DNA from 2 places in the Gallintestinimicrobium propionicum genome. Region 1 is predicted to be linked to the other one. Evidence: predicted binding sites of a transcription regulator. Region 1 holds the regulator's gene; the other holds the start of a gene.

Evidence for each region. The regulator HrcA, encoded in region 1, represses chaperone genes, less so after heat shock. The targets are predictions, from matches to a motif close to TGTTAGCACTCNNNNNNNNNGAGTGCTAACA.
Region 2: the regulator HrcA is predicted to act here: its motif matches at 5,419-5,449, upstream of htpG (molecular chaperone HtpG).

The regions. Positions count from the first base shown of each region.
Region 1 covers NZ_JAOQJY010000027.1:14,024-25,071, forward strand. Annotated here, with positions in the region: gene OCV62_RS15795 (undecaprenyl-diphosphate phosphatase) at 1-23, shown strand, start outside; gene OCV62_RS15800 (Na/Pi cotransporter family protein) at 301-1,992, shown strand; gene OCV62_RS15805 (response regulator transcription factor) at 2,134-2,820, shown strand; gene OCV62_RS15810 (sensor histidine kinase) at 2,845-4,146, shown strand; gene OCV62_RS15815 (DUF6465 family protein) at 4,303-4,782, shown strand; gene hrcA (heat-inducible transcriptional repressor HrcA) at 5,189-6,217, shown strand; gene grpE (nucleotide exchange factor GrpE) at 6,247-6,870, shown strand; gene dnaK (molecular chaperone DnaK) at 6,954-8,834, shown strand; gene dnaJ (molecular chaperone DnaJ) at 9,039-10,220, shown strand; gene prmA (50S ribosomal protein L11 methyltransferase) at 10,346-11,048, shown strand, end outside.
Region 2 covers NZ_JAOQJY010000008.1:27,837-38,884, forward strand. Annotated here, with positions in the region: gene OCV62_RS07625 (ABC transporter ATP-binding protein) at 1-517, shown strand, start outside; gene OCV62_RS07630 (hypothetical protein) at 502-1,326, shown strand; gene OCV62_RS07635 (peptidoglycan-binding protein) at 1,603-2,886, shown strand; gene htpG (molecular chaperone HtpG) at 3,266-5,311, opposite strand; gene OCV62_RS07645 (peptidyl-prolyl cis-trans isomerase) at 5,620-6,630, opposite strand; gene OCV62_RS07650 (alpha-amylase family protein) at 7,060-9,186, opposite strand; gene OCV62_RS07655 (PTS sugar transporter subunit IIC) at 9,270-10,355, opposite strand; gene OCV62_RS07660 (MATE family efflux transporter) at 10,503-11,048, shown strand, end outside.

The sequences.
Region 1 (11,048 bases):
TGTATTTCTTTGTAATTAAATAATAGAATGCACGCTCTGCGAACATTCTATTGTCATGAATAAAAGATTGCAAAAGCTGCTTTGCGGCGGGCAATTGGTAGAAACTGATCTGAATTGTGGACTGTCCGGTGCGACAGTCCCTTTTTTTGTTCCTGATAATAGAATACATGCTCGTAAGAGTCACATCTTGCCGGGAAATGTAAAAAATTTTACATGAATTTTACAAAAACGGTGGGCAGATTTTACGGACGCCTGTTACAATGGGCTGGAAATGAAGATCAGATCAAAAAGGAGAGAGTTATGCAACTGGAAGGAATTTCGGTATTGTTTTCATTTATCGGCGGCCTGGGGATGTTTCTGTACGGCATGCATGTAATGGCGAACGGCCTGCAGCATTTTGCGGGCGGAAAGATGCAGCGGCTGATGAGCTTTCTGACACAGAACAGGCTGATGGCAATCCTGGTAGGAACCCTCGTCACGGCAGTGATTCAAAGCTCTTCCGCGACGACGGTTATGGTAGTTGGCTTTGTCAATGCCGGAATGCTGAATCTGTCGCAGGCAGTCGGCGTTATCATGGGTGCGAATATCGGAACAACGATCACCGCGTGGCTGGTATCCCTGAGCGAGTTCGGCAGTTTTTTGAACCCGGAATTTTATGCGCCCCTGCTGCTGGGGATCGGTGCATTTGTTATTCTGTTTACAAAATCAGAGAAAAAGAAGCAAATTGGTGAAATCCTGATCGGTTTCGCGATCCTGTTTATCGGACTTTCCTTTATGTCCGACGCGATTAAGCCCTATCGGGATTCCCCGGTGTTTTCCAATGCCTTTACGGTGCTCGGTAAAAATCCGGTATTGGCGATACTGACTGGTACGGTTGTCACTGCAATCATCCAGAGTTCTTCGGCTTCCGTCGGTATTTTGCAGACGCTGGCGATGAACGGGATCGTCAACTGGAGATCTGCGGTGTTTATTACACTCGGACAGAATATTGGTACTTGCGTGACAGCGCTTTTGTCCGGTGTTGGTTCTGACAGAAACGGCAAGCGCGCGGCGGTGATTCATCTTTTGTTTAATGTCATCGGCGCAGTGCTGTTTGGAGTGGCTATGTACGTGCTGTTTTTGATTTTCCCGGCATGGGGAGCGTCTACGATGAACAGTGTAGATATTTCCATTTTCCACACAGTATTCAACATTACCTGTACGGTTGTGATGCTTCCATTTGCAGAAAAGCTGGTATGGATTTCCGGAAAGCTTGTGCCTGGCAGCGACCAGACAGCAGGAGAACTCGAAGGCAGCGAAGCAAAAAAGATGGCGAAACGCTTAGACAGCAGAGTACTTGGAAATCCGCTCTTTGCGCTGGCAACGGTAGTGCAGGAGGTTTCTGTGATGGGGCATGCGACCTGCCAGAACCTGGAGCTTGCGCTTGCGGCCGTGTCAGAAGAAAATCCGCAGAAGGCGCAGAAGGTATACGAGCGGGAAAAAGATATCAACAGTATGGAAAAAATCCTGACGGAGTTTTTGGTAGAGGTAGATAATCTTTCCTTGACAGAGGGGCAGCAGGAGCAGGTGAAAAACCTGTTTTATACGGTCAGCGACATCGAACGGGCCGGCGATCATGCAGAAAATATCGCAGAGCTGGCGGAGACGCTATCGAAAAATTCCGGCAGTTTTTCCAAAAAGGGAAAAGCGGATCTGGAACTGATTTCCGCACAGGCGATGCAGTCCTTGCAGATTGCGGTAGAATCGAGGGAAACAGGTTCTGTTAAGTCTGCAAATGCAGTCCGTGTGCTGGAGCAGAGCGTGGATCAGCTGGAAGGGGAGATGCGGGAAAAACATATCCGCAGACTTTCTAAAGGAAAATGTGACCCGGAGAGCGGTGTGATCTTCCTGGATATTATAAGCAATCTGGAACGTATTTCTGACCATGCAGTCAATGTTGCAGACTATGTAAAGGCAGAAGCTGAGGCCGGGATACCGGCGATCCGGATCTAAGGCTGACGGTATGGCGGAGAAAGCAGAGCATATCACACAGATACCTGGCAGAGCTTATCGAACGGAGCTGAGATTACACTGTGCAGCACATCGTACACGACATGCGCAGCGGGTATCATGCATATAGGAGGAGAATCCGGAATGATCTATATTATAGAGGACGATGAAAATATCAGAAATCTGGTTCAGGTGGCACTGAACGGTTCCGGCTATGAGACTGCGGCATTTGAAACTGCGGAGGAAGCACTTGGCGCATTTAAAGTAAAGGCTCCCCAGCTGGCGATTTTTGATCTGATGCTGCCGGGAATGGACGGACTGGAAGCAATCCGTAAAATTCGCGCAAACGATGCATGGAAAAAGCTTCCGGTGCTGGTGCTGACGGCGAAGGATAAGGAATACGACAAGGTAGCAGGACTGGATGGGGGCGCAGACGACTATATGACCAAGCCCTTCAGCGTGCTGGAGCTGCTGGCACGGGTGCGTTCCCTGCTGCGCCGTACTAAAGAGGAGGAACCGGAACAGCCGAAGCTTTTCGACTGCGGTGCCCTGCATCTGGATCTGGAAACGCGGGAGGTAAAGGTAAATGGAAGTGAGGTTCTTTTAACCTACAAAGAATATGAGCTGCTTGTTTATCTGGCAGAAAATCAGAACCGTGTGGTATCGCGGGATGAGCTTTTGGATAAGCTCTGGGACTGGCGGGCGGACGTGGAGACGAGAACGCTCGATATCCATATCAAAACCCTTCGCCAGAAGCTGGGGGAAGAGGCGGGACACTACATTAAAACGGTGCGCAGTGTCGGCTACCGTTTTATGAAGCCTCAGGAATAGGAAAGCAAAAGGAAAAATGGGGAAATGAAAAAAATTATGATAAAAAATCCGGTACTGGTCCGCTTTGGCATGATCTTAGTATTGGCGCTGGCGATCAGCAGTATTGTTTCGTCTTTTTTTCTTGGAAGCCGGATGCGGCAGGAAAATGTGGAGATGATGGAAAAGACGATTTCCGTAGTCGAATACACACTCGATACGGATAAACCGTTGCAGGAGCAGCTACAGAAGGTTCATGCCTCTGCACTGGATGCGAATGTCCGGGTTACGATAATCGCAAAAGACGGGACAGTGCTTGCTGATTCTGATCTGAAAAATGTGGACGGTATGGAAAATCATCTTGACAGGCAGGAGGTAAAGGAGGCACTTGAAAAGGGTGAGGGCAGTTCGACCCGTTATTCTGAAAGTCTTGGTCAGGAGATGCTGTATGTAGCAAAGCTTTCAGAGGATGGAAAGGCTATTATTCGTATGTCGATTCCCTACACCGGCCTTTTCCGGTATATGATCGTAGTGCTTCCGCTTCTGCTTGTCGGAATGATGGTTGCGTTTGTTGTAAGCGTTGCAGTTGCAGCGAGATATTCCGGATATATCCGCTCTGATGAAATCAAACGGCAGATGGTGCAGATGGAGCGGGACCGTAAAATTCGCCAGGAATTTTTCAGTAATGCCTCCCATGAGCTTAAAACGCCGATTACGTCCGTGCGGGGCTATGCGGAGCTGTTGAGTCAGGATTTTGTCAAGGATGAGGCGACCAGGAAGGATTTCCTTGCGAGGATTTTAAAGGAAACAGAGCATATGACAAGTCTGATCGATGATATCCTGATGATCTCGCGGCTGGAAAGCAAGGATGCGGAGGTAACGCTGAGTAAGGTAAATTTAAAAAGTGTGATGGATGAGGTCCTGGAATCCCTGACACCACAGGCGGCATCCTGTAAGGTGGAAATTTCGGGCTCATGTGGAAATGTGATCCTCCAGGCAAGTCTGCAGCAGATGCGGGAGCTTTTATCAAATCTGATCAGCAATGGCATCAAATACAACCATCCGGGCGGACATGTCTGGACAAAAATCTGGCAGGAGCCAGAGGCAGTATATATAGAAGTAAAGGATGATGGCGTAGGAATCGATCCGGAGGATCAGAAACGTGTCTTTGAACGCTTTTTCAGGGTGGACAAGGGAAGAAGCCGAAAAATGGGCGGAACCGGCCTGGGACTGTCGATTGTGAAGCATATCACGGCGTATTATGGGGGCAGTGTAAGGCTTACCAGTGAGCCTGGAGCCGGAAGTACATTTTTTGTCGAAATTCCGATGTCCGGAATAAATAAAATGTAAAAATATTTTCTAAAAAGCGTTAATTTTTTCGGCGAAAACAGAGGAAAGGTTGACAATATCTGGTTTTAGAAGTAAACTAATCACTAAATTCAGGTAATTGCTAGATAATGATATGACAAGGAGAATGGATACCTGGGTGTTAAGGAGGAGATCATTATGAGAAAAAGCACAGTGAAGAAAACTGTAACAAAGGCACCCGTTAATAAAAAAGAAACCGTAAAAGCTGAGACTGTTGCGGCAGTAAAGACCGAGGAACCCAAGACAGAGGCTGTTGAAGCAAAGGCAGAAGAAAAAGCAGTTGAAGCAGAAGCAACAGCTGCAGCTAAAGCAGAGGAAAAGCCCGCAGCAAAGAAAACAGCTGCAAAGAAAACCACAACAGCAAAGGCAACCGCTGAAAAGAAAGCGCCGGCAAAGCGCGCAACAAAAGCAGCAGCTGTAAAGACTGAGGTAAGCGTTCAGTTTGCAGGCAAGGAATACACAACTGAGAGACTGGTTGAGATTGCCAAAGATGTATGGCAGTATGACCTGGGCAACGCACCGGAAGAGTTCAAGAGCGTTGAGCTGTATGTAAAGCCGGAAGAGAGCGCAGTATACTATGTGATCAACGGTACAACGAGCGGAAGCTTCGGAATCTAAGTGTCTGAGCAGACACCGCAATCGAAAGCAGGCGTCGCCATAATCTGAGCGGGCGCTGCAGAGTCAGAACGTACATAATACACAGAAATAAGAACAGCCGTATCGGGGACGAATCCTTCCCGGTGCGGCTGCTTTTTTCATAAATTCTCCATTCCGCAGGCGCTTTGCGCCGAAGGAATCGCGAGGCGAACGTCCAGTTCGGCTCTGCGATCCTAACTACTTTGTGACGCCTGTGGCACAAATAGCTGTGCGAAAAATAAGCGATCACGCTTATTTTTCACACTATCTTCACAAGTATTTTGGGAAAATCTGTTGACAATAGGATAGGGGAGTGGTAATGTAATCATCAGAAGGTGTTAGCACTCCAATTGATTGAGTGCTAACAAATCAGAAAGCAGGTGAGAACGTGGAACTCGATGAAAGGAAAAAGAAAATTCTGCAGGCAGTTATTCGGAACTATCTGGAGACAGGAGAGCCGGTCGGCAGCAGGACAATTTCCAAGTATACCGATTTGAATTTAAGTTCCGCGACCATCCGTAATGAGATGTCCGATCTGGAAGAGATGGGCTACATTTTACAGCCCCATACCTCTGCAGGACGGATTCCTTCTGATAAGGGTTACCGCTTTTATGTAGACACCATGCTGGGTGAGCGGGAACGTGAAGTGGAAGAGTTAAAAGGTCTGCTTCTGGAAAAGGATGAAAAGATGGACACTCTCTTAAAGAGAGTGGCGAGAGTGCTGGCGACCAACACCAATTATGCGGCGATGATCACCACACCCCAGTATCAGCGCAATAAGCTGAAATTCATCCAGCTTTCAAAAGTAGATGAGCATCAGCTTCTGGCAGTTGTTGTAGTAGAAGGCAATGTGATCAAGAACACGATGCTTCAGGTCGAAGAGGATCTGGATGATGCGACACTCCTGAAACTGAACATCCTGTTGAATACCCATTTGAATGGGCTGTCGATTGATGAAATCAATCTTGCAATGATTTCGGCGATGAAGCAGCAGGCAGGCGTTCACAGCGGCATTGTAAGTGGTGTGATTGATGCAGTTGCCGAAGCGATCCGGTCGGATGAGGATTTAAAGATCTATACCAGCGGAACCAATAACATCCTGAAATATCCGGAGCTGACAGATAACCGGGAAAAGGCAAGTGAGCTGATCAATGTTTTCGAAGAAAAGAAAGCATTGGGAGAATTGGTTCAGGATTCTCTTTCTGAAGAGAGCGGTACCGGTATTCAGGTTTATATCGGCAATGAGACACCGGTTCAATCCATGAAGGATTGCAGTGTTGTAACTGCAACCTATGAGCTGGGAGAGGGCATGAGAGGTACAATCGGAATCATCGGCCCCAAACGAATGGACTATGACAAGGTCATCGGTACCTTAAAAACACTGATGAGCGAGTTGGATACTTTATATAAGAAGTAGAAAGGGTGACAGGCGTGGCAGAAGAGAGAATGGAAGAGGAAGTAAAGCAGGACACATCGGAAACCGAAACGCAGGAAAAACGGAATACGGAAGAATGTGAAGAAACTGCGGAGGCTTCCGCAGAAAATACAGAAACCCCGGAAGATGGGGAAGCTTCTGAGGAAAAAGATAAAAAAGGCTTCTTTTCCGGAAGAAAAAAAGAGAAAAAGGAAGATGCCGTAAAGGCACAGATCAACGAGCTGCAGGATAAGGTAATGCGGCAGATGGCTGAGTTCGAGAACTTCCGCAAGCGCTCCGAAAAGGAAAAGTCTGCGATGTTCGAGACAGGCGCAAAGAGCGTGATCGAAAAGATCCTTCCCGTTGTAGATAATTTTGAAAGAGGACTTGCAACCGTACCGGAAGACGAAAAGGATGCTCCTTTTGTAGACGGTATGAACAAGGTTTACAGGCAGCTGCTGACAGAGCTTGAAAACCTTGGTGTAAAACCGATCGAAGCGGTCGGCAAAGAGTTCGATCCCAACTTCCACAACGCAGTGATGCAGGTGGAAAACGATGAGCTGGAACCCGGAACTGTAGCACAGGAGCTTTTAAAGGGCTACATGTACAGGGACACCGTGGTACGTCACAGCATGGTCGCTGTTGTGCAGGAATAAAAGCCTGCAGGCAGCTTTTCATAGATTTGAACAGAACATAAGACATTGCTTGAGATAGCCGATAAGGCAGAAGGAGAAAAGTTATGAGTAAGATTATTGGTATCGACCTTGGTACAACAAACAGCTGCGTAGCAGTTATGGAAGGCGGCAAGCCTACCGTTATCGCAAATGCAGAAGGAGCAAGAACAACACCTTCCGTAGTTGCATTCACAAAGACCGGTGAGAGACTGGTCGGCGAGCCTGCAAAACGTCAGGCAGTTACCAATGCAGACCGCACCATCGCTTCTATTAAGAGACATATGGGTACGGACTACAAGGTAGACATCGACGGAAAGAAATATTCCCCTCAGGAAATTTCCGCTATGATCCTGCAGAAGCTGAAAGCTGACGCAGAGAACTATCTGGGCGAGAAGGTATCCGAAGCAGTTATCACTGTTCCTGCATACTTCAACGATGCTCAGCGTCAGGCAACAAAGGATGCCGGCAAGATCGCAGGCCTCGATGTAAAGCGTATCATCAACGAGCCTACCGCAGCAGCTCTGGCATACGGACTTGACAACGAAAAAGAACAGAAGATCATGGTATACGACTTAGGCGGCGGTACATTCGATGTTTCCATCATCGAAATCGGCGACGGCGTTATCGAAGTTCTGGCAACCAATGGTGATACTCATCTGGGCGGCGATGATTTCGATAACAAGATCATTGATTGGATGGTTTCCGAATTTAAGGCTCAGCAGGGCGTAGACCTGTCTAAAGATAAGATGGCAATGCAGAGACTGAAAGAAGCAGCTGAAAAGGCGAAAAAGGAGCTGTCCAGTGCGACAACAACCAACATCAACCTGCCTTTCATCAGCATGAACGCAAACGGACCTCTGCACTTTGATATGGATCTGTCCAGAGCAAAATTTGATGAACTGACAAGCGATCTGGTAGAGCGTACTGCAATTCCGGTTCAGAACGCATTAAAGGATGCAGGCATTACCGCTTCCGAGCTTGGCAAGGTACTGTTGGTCGGTGGTTCTACCCGTATCCCGGCTGTACAGGATAAGGTAAAACAGCTGACCGGTCATGAACCCAGCAAGTCCTTAAACCCTGACGAGTGCGTTGCACTGGGTGCTTCCATCCAGGGTGGTAAGCTGGCAGGCGATGCAGGCGCAGGTGATATCCTGCTGCTGGATGTAACTCCTCTGTCTCTGTCCATTGAGACAATGGGTGGTATCGCAACCAGACTGATTGAGAGAAATACAACCATTCCTACTAAGAAGAGCCAGATCTTCTCTACTGCAGCTGATAACCAGACAGCCGTTGATATCAACGTTCTGCAGGGTGAGAGACAGTTTGCAAAGGACAACAAGTCCCTTGGACAGTTCCGTCTGGATGGTATCCCGCCTGCAATGCGTGGCGTACCGCAGATCGAGGTTACCTTCGATATCGATGCAAACGGTATCGTAAATGTATCCGCTAAGGATCTGGGCACAGGCAAGGAACAGCATATCACCATTACCGCTGGTTCCAACATGTCTGATGACGATATCAACAAGGCAGTGAAGGAAGCTGCTGAGTTCGAAGCACAGGATAAGAAGAAGAAAGACGCAATCGACACCAGAAACAGCGCAGACTCCTTCGTATTCCAGACCGAGAAGGCTCTGAATGAGGTTGGCGATAAAGTAGACGCAAGCGCAAAGGCAGGCGTTGAAGCAGATCTGAATGCACTGAAATCCCTGCTGGAGTCCACCAAGGATCAGGAGCTGACAGACAGCCAGGTAGCTGACATCAAGGCAGCTCAGGAGAAGCTGATGCAGTCCGCTCAGGCAGTATTTGCAAAGGTTTATGAGCAGGCGCAGGGCGCAGCTGGTCAGGCAGGTCCTGATATGGGTAATGCAGCAGGTGCAGGCAGCAATGCAGGTGCAGGCAGCAATCCGGATGATGATGTTATTGACGGAGACTTCAGAGAAGTATAAAATAATACCCGGTAAATCGGCACAGTGTCAGATGACGCTGTGTCGGACCGGAAGAATGTACAATGGGGGCCGGATTCTTTCAGGCCCCTATCCGTGTGTAAACGCATATCTGCAACCTATGCAGGACGGATGCTTTGCAGTATTTTTGCATATGCTGCAGATATGCGTTATATGAAGATAAGCTTTAATAGAGGAGTTTGAATTATGGCGGAACAGAAAAGAGATTATTACGAAGTCCTCGGTGTTGACAAAAATGCCGATGACGCCGCTCTCAAAAAGGCATATCGTGCTCTTGCCAAGAAATATCATCCGGATATGAACCCTGGAGATAAAGAAGCAGAAAAGAAGTTTAAGGAAGCATCCGAAGCATATGCTGTTTTGAGTGATCCCGAAAAGAGACGTCAGTACGATCAGTTCGGACATGCGGCATTTGACGGTGGCGCCGGCGGAGCTGGCGGCTTCGGCGGTTTTGATTTTAACGGCGCAGATTTTGGAGACATTTTCGGGGATATTTTCGGAGATCTCTTTGGCGGACGCAGAGGTTCTGCCGGCGCAAGAAGCGGTCCCATGAAGGGAGCAAACCTGCGCACCAGCGTCAGAATCACCTTTGAAGAGGCCGTATTCGGTACGGAAAAAGAAATCGAGCTGACGGTGAAGGAAGAGTGTAAGACCTGTCACGGCACAGGCGCGAAGCCGGGAACCAGCCCGGAAACCTGTCCGAAGTGCGGCGGCAAGGGTCAGGTTGTATTTACGCAGCAGTCTTTCTTTGGAACAGTCCGCAACGTTCAGGCGTGCCCGGACTGCGGCGGTACCGGTAAGATTATCAAAGAAAAGTGTACCGATTGTCACGGAAGCGGTTTTGTTCCGATGAAGAAACGGTTTGCAGTCACGATTCCGGCAGGTATCGACAACGGTCAGTGCAAGAGACTGGCAGGACAGGGCGAGCCCGGTATCAATGGCGGTCCGAGAGGTGATGTCCTGGTAGAAGTTATCGTTGGACAGCATCCGATTTTCCAGCGTCAGGATACCAACATCTACTCCACTGTTCCGGTTTCCTTTGCAGTGGCGGCGCTGGGCGGCGAAGTTGTCATCGATACCGTGGATGGTAAGGTGATTTATGACGTCAAGGCAGGCACCCAGACTGATACGAGAGTTCGTTTAAAAGGCAAGGGCGTACCGTCTCTGCGTAACAAGGATCTGCGCGGCGATCATTATGTAACTTTGGTTGTACAGACTCCCGAACATCTTTCTGCAGAAGCAAAAGAGCTGCTGCGCAAGTTTGACGAAGTGACAGAAGACAGCTTGCATGCGGCAGAACGCGTCAACAGCGGCGAAGCTCCGCATAAAGAAAAGAAAAAGCGCGGATTTTTCAACAAAGACAAATAACGCGAGTGGACTGTAACATGTAATTCAGGAAGTAGCAGGCGTTTTGTGCATTTTGCGGATGCACAAGCGCCTGTTTTTGTGTTATAGTAAAAACTGAGTTAGTGTGTTTTCGGGAGGTGTTTCAGATGAAGTGGAAAAAATTTAAAATAAAAACCGTGACAGATGCAGAAGATATTATTATCAGCACCCTGTACGATATCGGGCTGGAGGGTGCGCAGATCGAGGACAAGGTTCCGTTGACAGCGCTGGAAAAGGAGCAGATGTTTGTAGACATTCTGCCGGACGGTCCTGCGGACGACGGCATTGCATACCTGAGCTTTTTTGTGGAAGAAAAAGAGGACGGCAGTCTGGAATTAAACGGCGAGCCTGTGACCGAAGCGCAGATCTGCGAAAAGGTGAAGGAAGAGCTGGACGGTCTGCGCATGTTCTGTGAGATCGGGGAAGGCAGCATTGCGGTAGATGAAACCGAGGATATCGACTGGATCAACAATTGGAAGCAGTATTTCCATCAGTTTTACATCGACGATCTTCTGGTAATTCCGTCCTGGGAGGAAGTCAAACCGGAGGATCAGGGCAAGATGATCCTGCACATTGATCCGGGCACGGCGTTCGGAACCGGTATGCATGAGACAACGCAGCTGTGCATCCGTCAGCTGAAAAAATTTATCACACCGGAGACAGAGCTTCTGGATGTGGGAACCGGCAGCGGTATTCTGGCAATTCTATCTCTGATGTACGGCGCAAAGCATGCGGTCGGAACAGACCTCGATCCCTGCGCGGTGGATGCGGTTGCGGACAATATGGCAAACAACGGTATTGCACCGGAGC
Region 2 (11,048 bases), on a different contig from region 1:
CGGCCAGGCTCCCGGTCCCGAAACCAAGGCGATCGTTTCGTATCTGCCGGAGCGCACCTATCTGCCCGATACTGTCCGGGTAAAGGGACTGCTCTCTTTTTTCAGAGATTTTTATACAGACTTTGACGCTGCAAAGGCGGAGGAAATGTTGCAAAAGCTCGACATCGATCCGTCCAGCCCCTTAAAGACGCTCTCGAAGGGAACCCGTGAAAAGGTGCAGCTGATCATGGTCATGAGCCGCCGCGCCAGGGTCTATATTCTGGACGAGCCGATCGCCGGCGTCGATCCCGCCGCGCGTGATTACATTTTAAAGACCATTATCCAGGATTACAGCGAGGATGCGTCAATTCTGCTCTCCACACACTTGATTGCGGACGTCGAACAGCTTCTGGACGACGTTATTTTCCTGAAAGACGGACAGATCATTCTCTCTTCCAGCGTGGAGAAGATCCGGGACACCCGCCATCAGTCCGTAGACTCTTATTTCCGGGAGGTATTCTCATGCTCACAAAACTGATTTCCCATGAATGGAAAGATACGTTTAAAGTTCCTGCCCTTCTGCTCACTATCACAGTACTGCTTTCCGCCGCCAGCCTCGTATACTTCTCCGTTGCTGACCAAGCTACCGCCGACATAGATCTCAATGTGCGAAACTTTGTACTTTACATCGCATACATCCTGATTCTCAGCGGTCTTTCCATGATCCTGACAATCTATTTTGCTATCCGTTTTTATAAAAATCTCTATACCGACGAGGGCTATCTGATGCACACACTCCCTGTCAAGCCCTGGATGCTGATTGTCTCCAAGTTGACCATCGGAACCATCTGGTTTTACCTGATCGATTTGTTGTTGGTTGGCGCAATTACCTTGATCACCTTGATTGCCCTGCCCACGATGGCATATTTTTCTCCGGAAGATCTGTTGGAGCTTCGGACGATGTTCCAGTCGTACCACACGATTTTCACCGTTCCCTCCATACTCTTTCTGGCAATTCCCGTGATGATCATCGGCTCTGTCTTTTCCCTGCTTACCATCTATGCCTCGATCTCTTTGGGACAGCTGTTTTCCAGCCACAAGGTGCTCGCATCCATCCTGTGTTATCTCGGGCTGAGCACCATCCTTTCGACCGCTATGATGCTTCTGACCGCGCCTACGACCGCAGGCGTGTTCATCCTTCAATCGACTTCTGCGAATCCGATGGCTGATTTTGCCTCCATTTACTGGTCAATTATGCTGATTTCCCTGTTCGCAAATCTGGTTCTATGCGTTCCTGCTTTCTTGATCTGCAACTATGTAATGAAACGTTGTCTGAATCTTGATTAAACGAATCAACTGTACGCTTTGTAAAAGATCCGGTTATCCGGAAAAAACAACGCCCGCCAGGTTATCGTATAACCGACGGGTGCTGTTTTTTTCGTTTGCGCAGCTTTCGGCTTTGGCTGGTGTTCGGCACGGGCTTTGATCAGAGTCCGTTGCAACCAGCGTTCGATATATGTCGATCGCAGCGCTGCTGGCAGGTTTTCGGCGGCTGACGTTTAGAGCAGACCATCGTATCATTTTTTCTATCTCCGGCATATCTTATTATCACATATTCTGGATATGAGAGGTACTTTTATGCCACAGCTTTCCTGTGCTGCAGCAGAAGAAACCGGTTATCCCGGCTCCCTGATGATCTGCGTAACTTCTTCTGTCGGTTTTTTCCCGGTTGTGGGCGCTACTGTTACGATCTCCGACAGTGCTTCCCCGGAACAGATTCTTGAAACTCTTACTACCGATGAATCCGGACAGACAACGTCCGTCCTGCTGCCAGCGCCCAATCCCGCCTATTCCCAGAGTCCTTCCAATCCGCGACCATACACCGATTATATAATCGAAGTACAAGCGGACGGTTACGAGCCCGTCCGTATCAACGGCGCTGAAATTCTGCCGGACGAATCCAGCATTCTTCCGGTTTCCATGACACCCACCGCAGTTTCCGACACTCCCGAAGAACAGGACATTTTCATCCCGGATCACACGCTTTACGGTGAATATCCTGCCAAAATCCCGGAAGCTGAGATCAAAACCGAAGCTGAAACCGGAGAAATCGTCTTAAGCCGCGTCGTCATCCCGGAATATATCATCGTCCACGACGGTCTTCCCGACGATTCCAGCGCTCCAAACTACTATGTCCGCTATAAAGACTATATCAAAAACGTCGCTTCTTCCGAAATCTATGCAACCTGGCCGGAGAGCACTATCTACGCCAACATCCTCGTCATTCAGTCCTTTACCCTGAATCGTGTATACACAGAATGGTATCGTGCAAAGGGCTATTCCTTTACCATCACCTCTTCCACCGCCTACGACCAGAAATTCATCTACGGCAGAAATATCTACAGCAACATCGACCGCCTCGTGGACTCCATTTTTGCAAATTATCTCTCCCGCCCCGGCGTGCGGCAGCCGATCTTTACCAGCTATTGCGACGGAAACCGCGTCAACTGTCAGGGTCTCTCCCAGTGGGGCTCCAAATATCTCGGTGACCAGGGCTACAGCGCGATTGAGATCATCCGCTACTATTACGGCAACGACATGTATATCAACGCAGCCCAAGCCATCAGCGGCGTCCCATCCTCCTGGCCTGGTTATGACCTGACAATCGGTGCATCCGGCACAAAGGTTCGACAGATGCAGGAGCAGTTAAACCGCATTGCACAGAACTACCCTGCTATCCCGAAAACCTCTGCCGACGGTATCTTCGGTTCCCAGACCGCTGCCCAGGTGCGGGCTTTTCAGCGTATCTTCAATCTCCCGGCAACCGGAATCGTGGATTATCCGACCTGGTATCAGATTTCAAACATTTATGTGGCGGTCAGCCGTATCGCAGAGCCAGGGACGTAATGGCAGGATTTTCCGCCTGCGGCGGGTCGCGCAAGCGACATTCTTCCATTCCGCTGCAGTGCGATCCGCGCGGAGCGTTTTTATCGTATGGAAACGAAGTTTCCTATACGATAATAAAGAATGTGCCTTGGCACATTCTCGCGCCGAGGCGCGGTTGCTTTAGCAACCATCTACCCTTGCGCCGAGTGCGCATCCTCGCGGAGCGTTTTTATCGTATGGAAACGAAGTTTCCCATACGATAAAAAGACCGCAGACAGGAATTGTATATTCATCCTGCATGCGGTCTTCGCATTTACTAGTACAGCGTTTCGTAAATAACGATGTACTAGTTTTCTCTGATGAGTTATTTGCAGCAACGCTCTTTTCACAGCCTGCGCGTTTATTTTGCAAGCAGCAGCATAATGTCATTGGAGCGCGCTACAAACTTGGTCATCGCTTCTGGAGAAAGCGGTGCGTTCTGGAGCTTCGCCAGATCATAGAGCTGTTCGCAGATCATCTGGGTGTTTGCATCGTCTTCGTGCTCCGTAATGTAGGTTACGAGCGGATGGTTTGCATTCAATACCAGCGTCTCGCCCTCTGCACCGAACATGCTCATATCCATGCCGCCGCCATACATCTTCATCATATCCTGCATTCTTCTGCTCTCTTCGGAAACCGTCAGAACAGAGGATACCTTTTTATTCTTGAGCTTTTCGATCTTTACCTTGATCTTGTCGTTTTTCAGTGCTTTCTGAACCAGCTTTTCAACCTTTTCCGCCTGCGCGTTTAATTCTTCCTGCGTCTTCTTGCTGGTCTTTGTCTTAAACGCATCGGTTAAGTCAGCATCGATTCTTGCAAAATGAATCCCCTCATTCTTTGCTTCCAGCTGAGAGATAAAAGGCTGGTCGATCCGGTCGGTCAGCATAACGGCATCCATTTTGGCAGCCTTGAACATGTTGATGTACTGGCTCTGCTGTTTTTCATCTGTTACATAGTAGATGGTCTTGTCTTTCTTCTCTTCCTCAGCGGAATCTTCGCTCTTGTCCTCTACGACTTCTGCTTCTACCTTTTCGCCGTTCTCATCCACAGCACCCTCCTGTGTCTCATCCGGGTCAGTCTTATTGACTTCCAGGCACTCGGGCAGGGTCATATATTTGCCGTCCAGATTCTTGAAGAGGATGTAATCCGTCATTTTCTCGCAGAATTTTTCGTCCTTTAAGCAGCCGAATTTGATAAACGGAGCGATATCATCCCAGTATTTCTCGTATTCCTCCTTCTGGGTCTTGCACATGCCGGACAGCTTATCCGCAACCTTTTTGGTAATATAATCGGAAATTTTCTTTACAAAGCCATCGTTCTGCAGCGCGCTTCTGGACACGTTCAGCGGCAGATCAGGACAATCAATGACGCCCTTTAACAGCAGCAAAAATTCCGGAATTACTTCTTTAATATTATCGGCAATAAATACCTGATTGTTGTACAGCTTGATGACGCCCTCGATGGATTCGTATTCCATGTTGATCTTCGGGAAGTAAAGGATACCCTTTAAGTTGAACGGATAATCCATGTTCAGATGAATCCAGAACAGAGGCTCCTTGTAATCCATAAATACCTTGCGGTAGAAATCAATGTACTCTTCCTTTGTGCATTCACTGGGGTTCTTCGTCCAGAGCGGGTGAGTATCGTTGATCAGTTCCGGACGCTTTGTAATTTTGAGCTTATCCGGATCTTCTTCCTTTTCTTTCTTCACTTCTTCGATCACATGATCGCTGTCGAGCTTCTCACTCGCAAGAATCGTCTGTGTCTCAGGTGTATTGGCTCTGGAAACGTAAATTTCCACAGGCATGAAGGAACAATACTTTTTGATCACTTCGGTTGCCTTATACTCGTTGCAGAACTGCAGGCAGTCCTCGTTTAAGAACAGGGTAATGCAGGTACCGACTTCTGTGCGGGTACCATCCTGCATGTCATATTCTGTGCCGCCGTCGCACTCCCAGTGAACCGGCTTTGCATCCTTCTGCCAGGAAAGGGTATCGATATGCACCTCATCTGCTACCATAAATGCGGAATAGAAGCCCAGGCCGAAATGACCGATGATCTGGTCGTCGTTTGTCTTATCTTTATATTTTGCGATAAAATCTGTCGCGCCGGAAAATGCGATCTGGTTAATGTATTCCTCCACCTCATCCGCAGTCATGCCGACACCGTTATCGATAAACTGGATGGTCTTTGCATCCGGATCAACGATAACATCCACTCTGGGCTTGTAGCCTTCCGGAAGCTCGTATTCTCCCATCATATCCAGCTTCTTTAACTTCGTAATGGCATCGCAGCCGTTGGAAATCAGCTCTCTGTAAAAAATGTCATGATCCGAATATAACCACTTTTTAATAATCGGAAAAATATTGTCGCTGTTAATTGATAATGCTCCGTGCTTTTCAGCCATGAAATATCACGATCCTTTCTTTCTCAGTTCGTTTTCAGATGCCTGGAGAAGCTTTCCTCCAAGCTTTATCCATAGTGTAGTCCTGTCGTTTCAAAAAGTCAATAAAAAATTAGCACTCATTTTGACTGAGTGCTAATAATTCTTTGAAAGCCCGCATGGTTGCCGCGTTTCCCGCAATTCTAAATTTTTCATAAACAGGGTACAGCACACTGTCGGGCAGTTTTCATAAGCTGAAACGCAGCGTCCGACAGGGCAGTTTTCATAAGCCGGAAGCGCGACGTCCTGCCGGAATGCCCAGCTATTCCTGCTCACTCCTGATGCTGGAAATACATCTGGTATACTTCAAAAAAGCTGGAAGTTTTGACATCGTCCTGATGAATCATCGTGACGGAATTCCAGAGTTCCTCGTTGAGCTGACGTACCAATGTCTGCTCAAACGCCGTATATTCCGTATCGAATGCCTCGCTCTGGCGCTGTTTTACTATTTTTTCCTTATTCGCTTTGGTCTGCGCCTCGTCGAACGTGCTGATACATTTTAAAATATAGTAACTTCCGTCTGATTCCACCACGTCACTGATCTCGTCCTTGCCGAGGTTAAACGCCGCCTTTTCCAGTGCTTCCGAAACCTCGCCTTTTCCAAACGACTGCGTCACCGTTTGGTCCTCGCTCTCTGCCTGCGCAAGCGTCTCAAAATCCACGCCTTCTTCCTTTGCCTTGCCAAGCACCTGGGAAGCTTTGGCAGAATCGCTGACCCTGATCATATCTACCGTGATGGTGCGCGCTTCATCGTCACTGACCTCCGGATTGACATTTTCTACAATCGTCTGATAAACCTTTTCTGCAAGCGCATACTCTTCATACATCTTCGTAATCAGATCCTGCGTCACGTTGAGTGCCGTCACTTCCGCGCTGTTCAAGGAAGTAAAATATTCCCTGCCCGCCGCTGCCGCACGCTCCTTTTCCTTATCATCCAGCGTCACTTCTTTTTTCTGGGCGAGCAGATTCATCACCTTGATTCTCGCCAGCTGTGTCAACACCTGTTCCCGTTCCTCCTGCTCCAGCGAAAGCTGTCCGTCGGAAGCGTTCCAGATCTGGCTTCCATAGACGGATTCATACTGATTCTGCATGTTCGTCAGATATACCATCACCTCCGGCAGCACACAAGACGCACTCGAAATCCGGAATACCTCGTTCTTTTTCAGACCCGCCGTCAGAACGACCTTCGTATTTTTCCCGCAGCCTGCCAGCGCAGAAATCATCATAACAGCCGCGCCCAGAAGCGCTGCAGCTTTACAAAATTTTGTTTTTTTATTTATCATCAATTTCTCAACTTTCTATTTTTATATTTTTATAGGAAAAAGAATGTGCTTTGGCACATTCTCGCGCTGAGGCGCAGTTGCTCCGGCAACCATCTACCCTTGCGCCGAGTGCGCATCCTCGCGGAGCGTTACTTATCGTATGGAAACGAAGTTTCCTATACGATAAAAGAATGTGCCTTGGCACATTCTCGCGCCGAGGCGCAGTTGCTTTGGCAGCCATCTACCCTTGCACCGAGCGCGCATCCTCGTAGAGCGTTACTTATCGTATGGAAACGAAGTTTCCTATACAACAATAGAATGCATGCTCTGTGAGCATTCTATTGTCATGAATAAATAAAGACCACAGCAAAAGCCGTGGTCTTTATTATAACGATCTTCCATCGAGAAGTCAACGCGCGACAGCGCACTCTGAAAAGTTTAAAACATTTTTCAAACTTTCCTCTCGATAAAAACTCCCATATGCGGGAGCAGGATTTTGCTGTCCAAATCCTGGTACAGTTCGGGATTCTGGAAATAGCGTGTTCCGGGTTCATCGATTCTGCACGGATAGGAGCTGTGGTTGACGATGACCGTACCGTTTTCAAATTCTGCGCGCTCAACGCCCTTTTTCCGGGTCAGTGTCGTGCCGAATTTTTCTTCCAGAAGCATCCCTACGGGATCTTTTTTCAGCATGGTCAAAGGGTACAGCTCGTTATTGCGCTGCGTCAGCGGAACGTGCGGTGCGATTCTGCCGGTGTATTCAAAGCCGTAGAAAAATCCGATTTCGCAAACGGTTCCCTTCCCAAATGTGCGCTTGACAATCGCAGGCTTTTCGTCCGTTTCCCAGACTGCGAGCACGTCGGCGTTTTCCTCCTCGAAGCTGCCAAACTGCGTTCCGGTCAGCATTCCCTTTTCGCCGCTGCACTCAAACGCATCCTTTTCATGAGAAAGACAGCGGCTGCCAACGCTCGCCCGTGCAAGCAAATCCATCGGTCCGTGCAGCAGCATTCCGCCATTTTTTACCCATGCTGCAATGCCCTGCTCCAGTTCAGAATCCGGGGCAAGCGCATAGCAGTCGTTTGCCGCGAGCACGAGCACCTCGTACTGATCTGCTGTCTGATCCTTGAAAATGCTGCCATCTACAACGTCAACGTCGATCTGCCAGTCCTCCAGAGCCTTATACCAGCCCAGAAGATCCAGCCGCCTGTCATGATTGTGCTCCGTGTCAAACGTCTCTGCAAGCGCCATCGCAGACGGGAACAGCACTGCTGCCTTTGCAGCTTTTCTCACTCCGAGCCTCAAAACAACCTCTTTCCACCAGCGGTTGCCTTCTTCTAAAGACCTGCAGAATGCTTCCGGCATCCGGTGTAACACGCCGCCGTCGTCTAACCCGCACATGCCGTAAGACGCATATCCGGAAGCGCCGGACGCCGCCATCGAGGCGACCGCCTCACACGGAGAAATCCACGCATATAGGTCATTATAAACAAATCTTCCCCAGTAAATGCCGCCGACAAAGGATCTGCCACGATTCATATTCCGCATCATACTGTGTTGACATGCTGTCACATAGCAGTCCGGGTCACCGTTTGGAAGCACCGGCACAGAAATAAAATGCGCCGCATCCACATACGGGGCAATCCGGTAAAAATCAGCGCCTCGCACCGCCGTATCCCACAGATCAGAAAGCCCTGCACCGGTTAAAAAGCTTCCATCCACGTTCAAAAAATATCCCCACTGGCTCAAATCCGGGCACAGATACAGCTGCGGATCAAGTGCATGGAGCTTTTTCTGCATCGCTTCAAAATAAAACACCAGCTCGTCGCTTTTCCAGCGCTGGTTGTCCATCCATACGCGGCATTTTTCGTCCCGGTCTTCCAGCTCTTTTTCCGAAAAACCATTTTTTCCAGGATAACGCAGTTCAAACCAGTATTGCTCGGGTTCGATCGTTTCAAAGCTGTTTGCTTCCGTTTTGTAGAAGTGGTTAAAGGTTTTAATATCTCCGTTATAACGTTTTTCAAGCCAGCTGCGATAGCGCTTTTTTCCATCCTCATCGAAGCTCGGTGCAACGACCGGGTCCCACATGCTGCACAGCGGTTTTTTTTCTTCCCCGTCCACTTCGATCCGGGTCATATTTTCACCGTACATCTCTAAAAGCTGTGAAACGTGCTCCGTCATCGTCTCCTGCGCTTTCTCCGACCAATAACGATACCAGCGACCGTCATTGCCTTTTGCCGTCACAACAGATTCCCCGAACACCGGCGGGCTAAAGCGAACATTCGGATACAGGTTATCTGCATTCAGATAAATTGCCAGAAATGTATGGCTCATCCCCTGCTTTTTGATCTGCTCCATCATAAACTCCTGCATGCCGACATACTGGCTCGCAGGCTTTCCCTCATAGCGTTCCCGAAAATCCTCCCAGTCCTTGGAATCGAGCAAAACACTGTTGAAGCCGAGCTTTTTTAACAGCTCCATCCCCTCTGCGACAAACGCCTGATCGTCATACGCCGGTCGGTAAAAATTGCCGAACCAGACGTTTAAGTACGGCGCTCCGCTCTTTTTTTCAGAAATCATATACCCTCCTTTTCTGCCGTAAATGCAGCAGTCTTTCCTCTGATAACGCTTTTATCTGAATGCTGCCTTCTTGTCCAAATGCTTTACAGCTTCAGGTCATCTTCTTTGATCCAGCCGATTTTTCTTAAAATCTGTCCAAACACCAGGCTCAGCACCGCCGGAAGCACGAAGCAGATCAAGATCATGCCGATCCAGTCAAACGCTGTAATCTGACTCCGACTGCCCGCTGCAATTTCTTCCAGCCAGCCGGTATAAACGCCGATCTGTCCCACCAGTCCGCAGGTTCCCATTCCGGAGGAAACTGCGGGTCCGTTCATCTGAAGCCGGAACAGACAGGTCGCAATCGGTCCGGTGATGGCTGCCGCCAGCGTCGGTGGAATCCAGATGCGCGGATTTTTTACGATATTGCCCATCTGCAGCATACTTGTGCCCAATCCCTGGGAAATTAGTCCGCTCCACTTGTTTTCTTTGAAACTCATCGCCGCAAAGCCGACCATCTGCGCACAGCAGCCCGCAACTGCCGCGCCCCCGGCAAGCCCGGTTAAGTTCAGCGCCGCGCAGATTGCTGCAGAGCTGATCGGCAGCGTCAGCGCAACACCTACAATAACCGATACCAAAATACCCATAAAGAACGGCTGCAGCTCCGTCGCCCACATGATCAGGCTTCCGACTGCGCTCGCAGCAGCTCCGATTGTCGGCGCACACCACATCGACAGCAGCACTCCGGAAAGGATTGTCACCAGAGGCGTGACTAAAATATCAATCTTCGTTTCCTTGGAAACCGCCTTGCCGCATTCCGCCGCCACAATCGCAACGATCAAAACTGCAAGCGGTCCGCCCGCCCCGCCCAGCGAATTGGCTGCCGCCCCGACTGCAAGCAGGGAAAATAATACCAGTTGCGGTGCCTGCAGTGCATAGCCGATCGAAATTGCCATCGCCGGTCCGGCCACGCTTTTTGCAAAGCCTCCGGCGTCCACCAGCACCTGACTTCCGATCTGCTCTCCCAGCGTTCCGATAATTGTACCGATCAAAAGCGATGCAAACAATCCCTGCGCCATCGCGCCCAACGCGTCGATTCCATAACGTTTTGCCGAAAAAATAATGTTTTTCCGTTTCAGGAAACGCTGCAGCGCATTTCCGGTTTCTGTCTGTTGTACTTTCTCACTCATCTCTCATCCCTCATGTCTCCGGATTTTTCATCCAATTTCTGCCGGCACTCTTTCCCGGAAGGGTGCCACAGTAGTATCTTTTTCATCTTACCACATCTGTAGTTTTTCTAACAGCATAAAAGGCTTTCTTCTTCTGTAAAAAATGAGCTGTTTTCCCTATTTTCATCCATTTTATTTTCTGCTATGATACAGAAGGTTTTTTATTTTCCGCAGATTTTTCCAATATTTCAGGAGGCGCATGATTTTTTCGTGAACACAAAAAAACAAACAGCAACACAACATCTTTTCACCAATAAACAGCTTCGGACGCTGCTTGTCCCCATCATGGTCGAGCAGCTTCTGTCTTCCCTAATGGGAACCGCCGACACGATGATGGTCAGCAACGTCGGCTCCGCTGCAATTTCCGCAGTTTCTCTCGTTGATGCAATCAACATTTTAGTGATTCAGGCGCTCTCCGCGCTGGCGGCAGGCGGTGCGATCCTCTGCTCCCAGTACCTCGGCAGTCAGAACCTGAAAAAGGCGAAGCGTTCCGCAGAGCAGGTGCTTTTCGTTATGCTCGTCCTTTCCTGTTCGCTGTCGCTTTTATGCCTGATCTTCCGTTTTCCGCTGCTTCGTCTGATTTTCGGCACTGTAGACACGGACGTTATGGCAAACTCCCAGATTTACTTTTTCTTCACACTTTTGTCGTTCCCA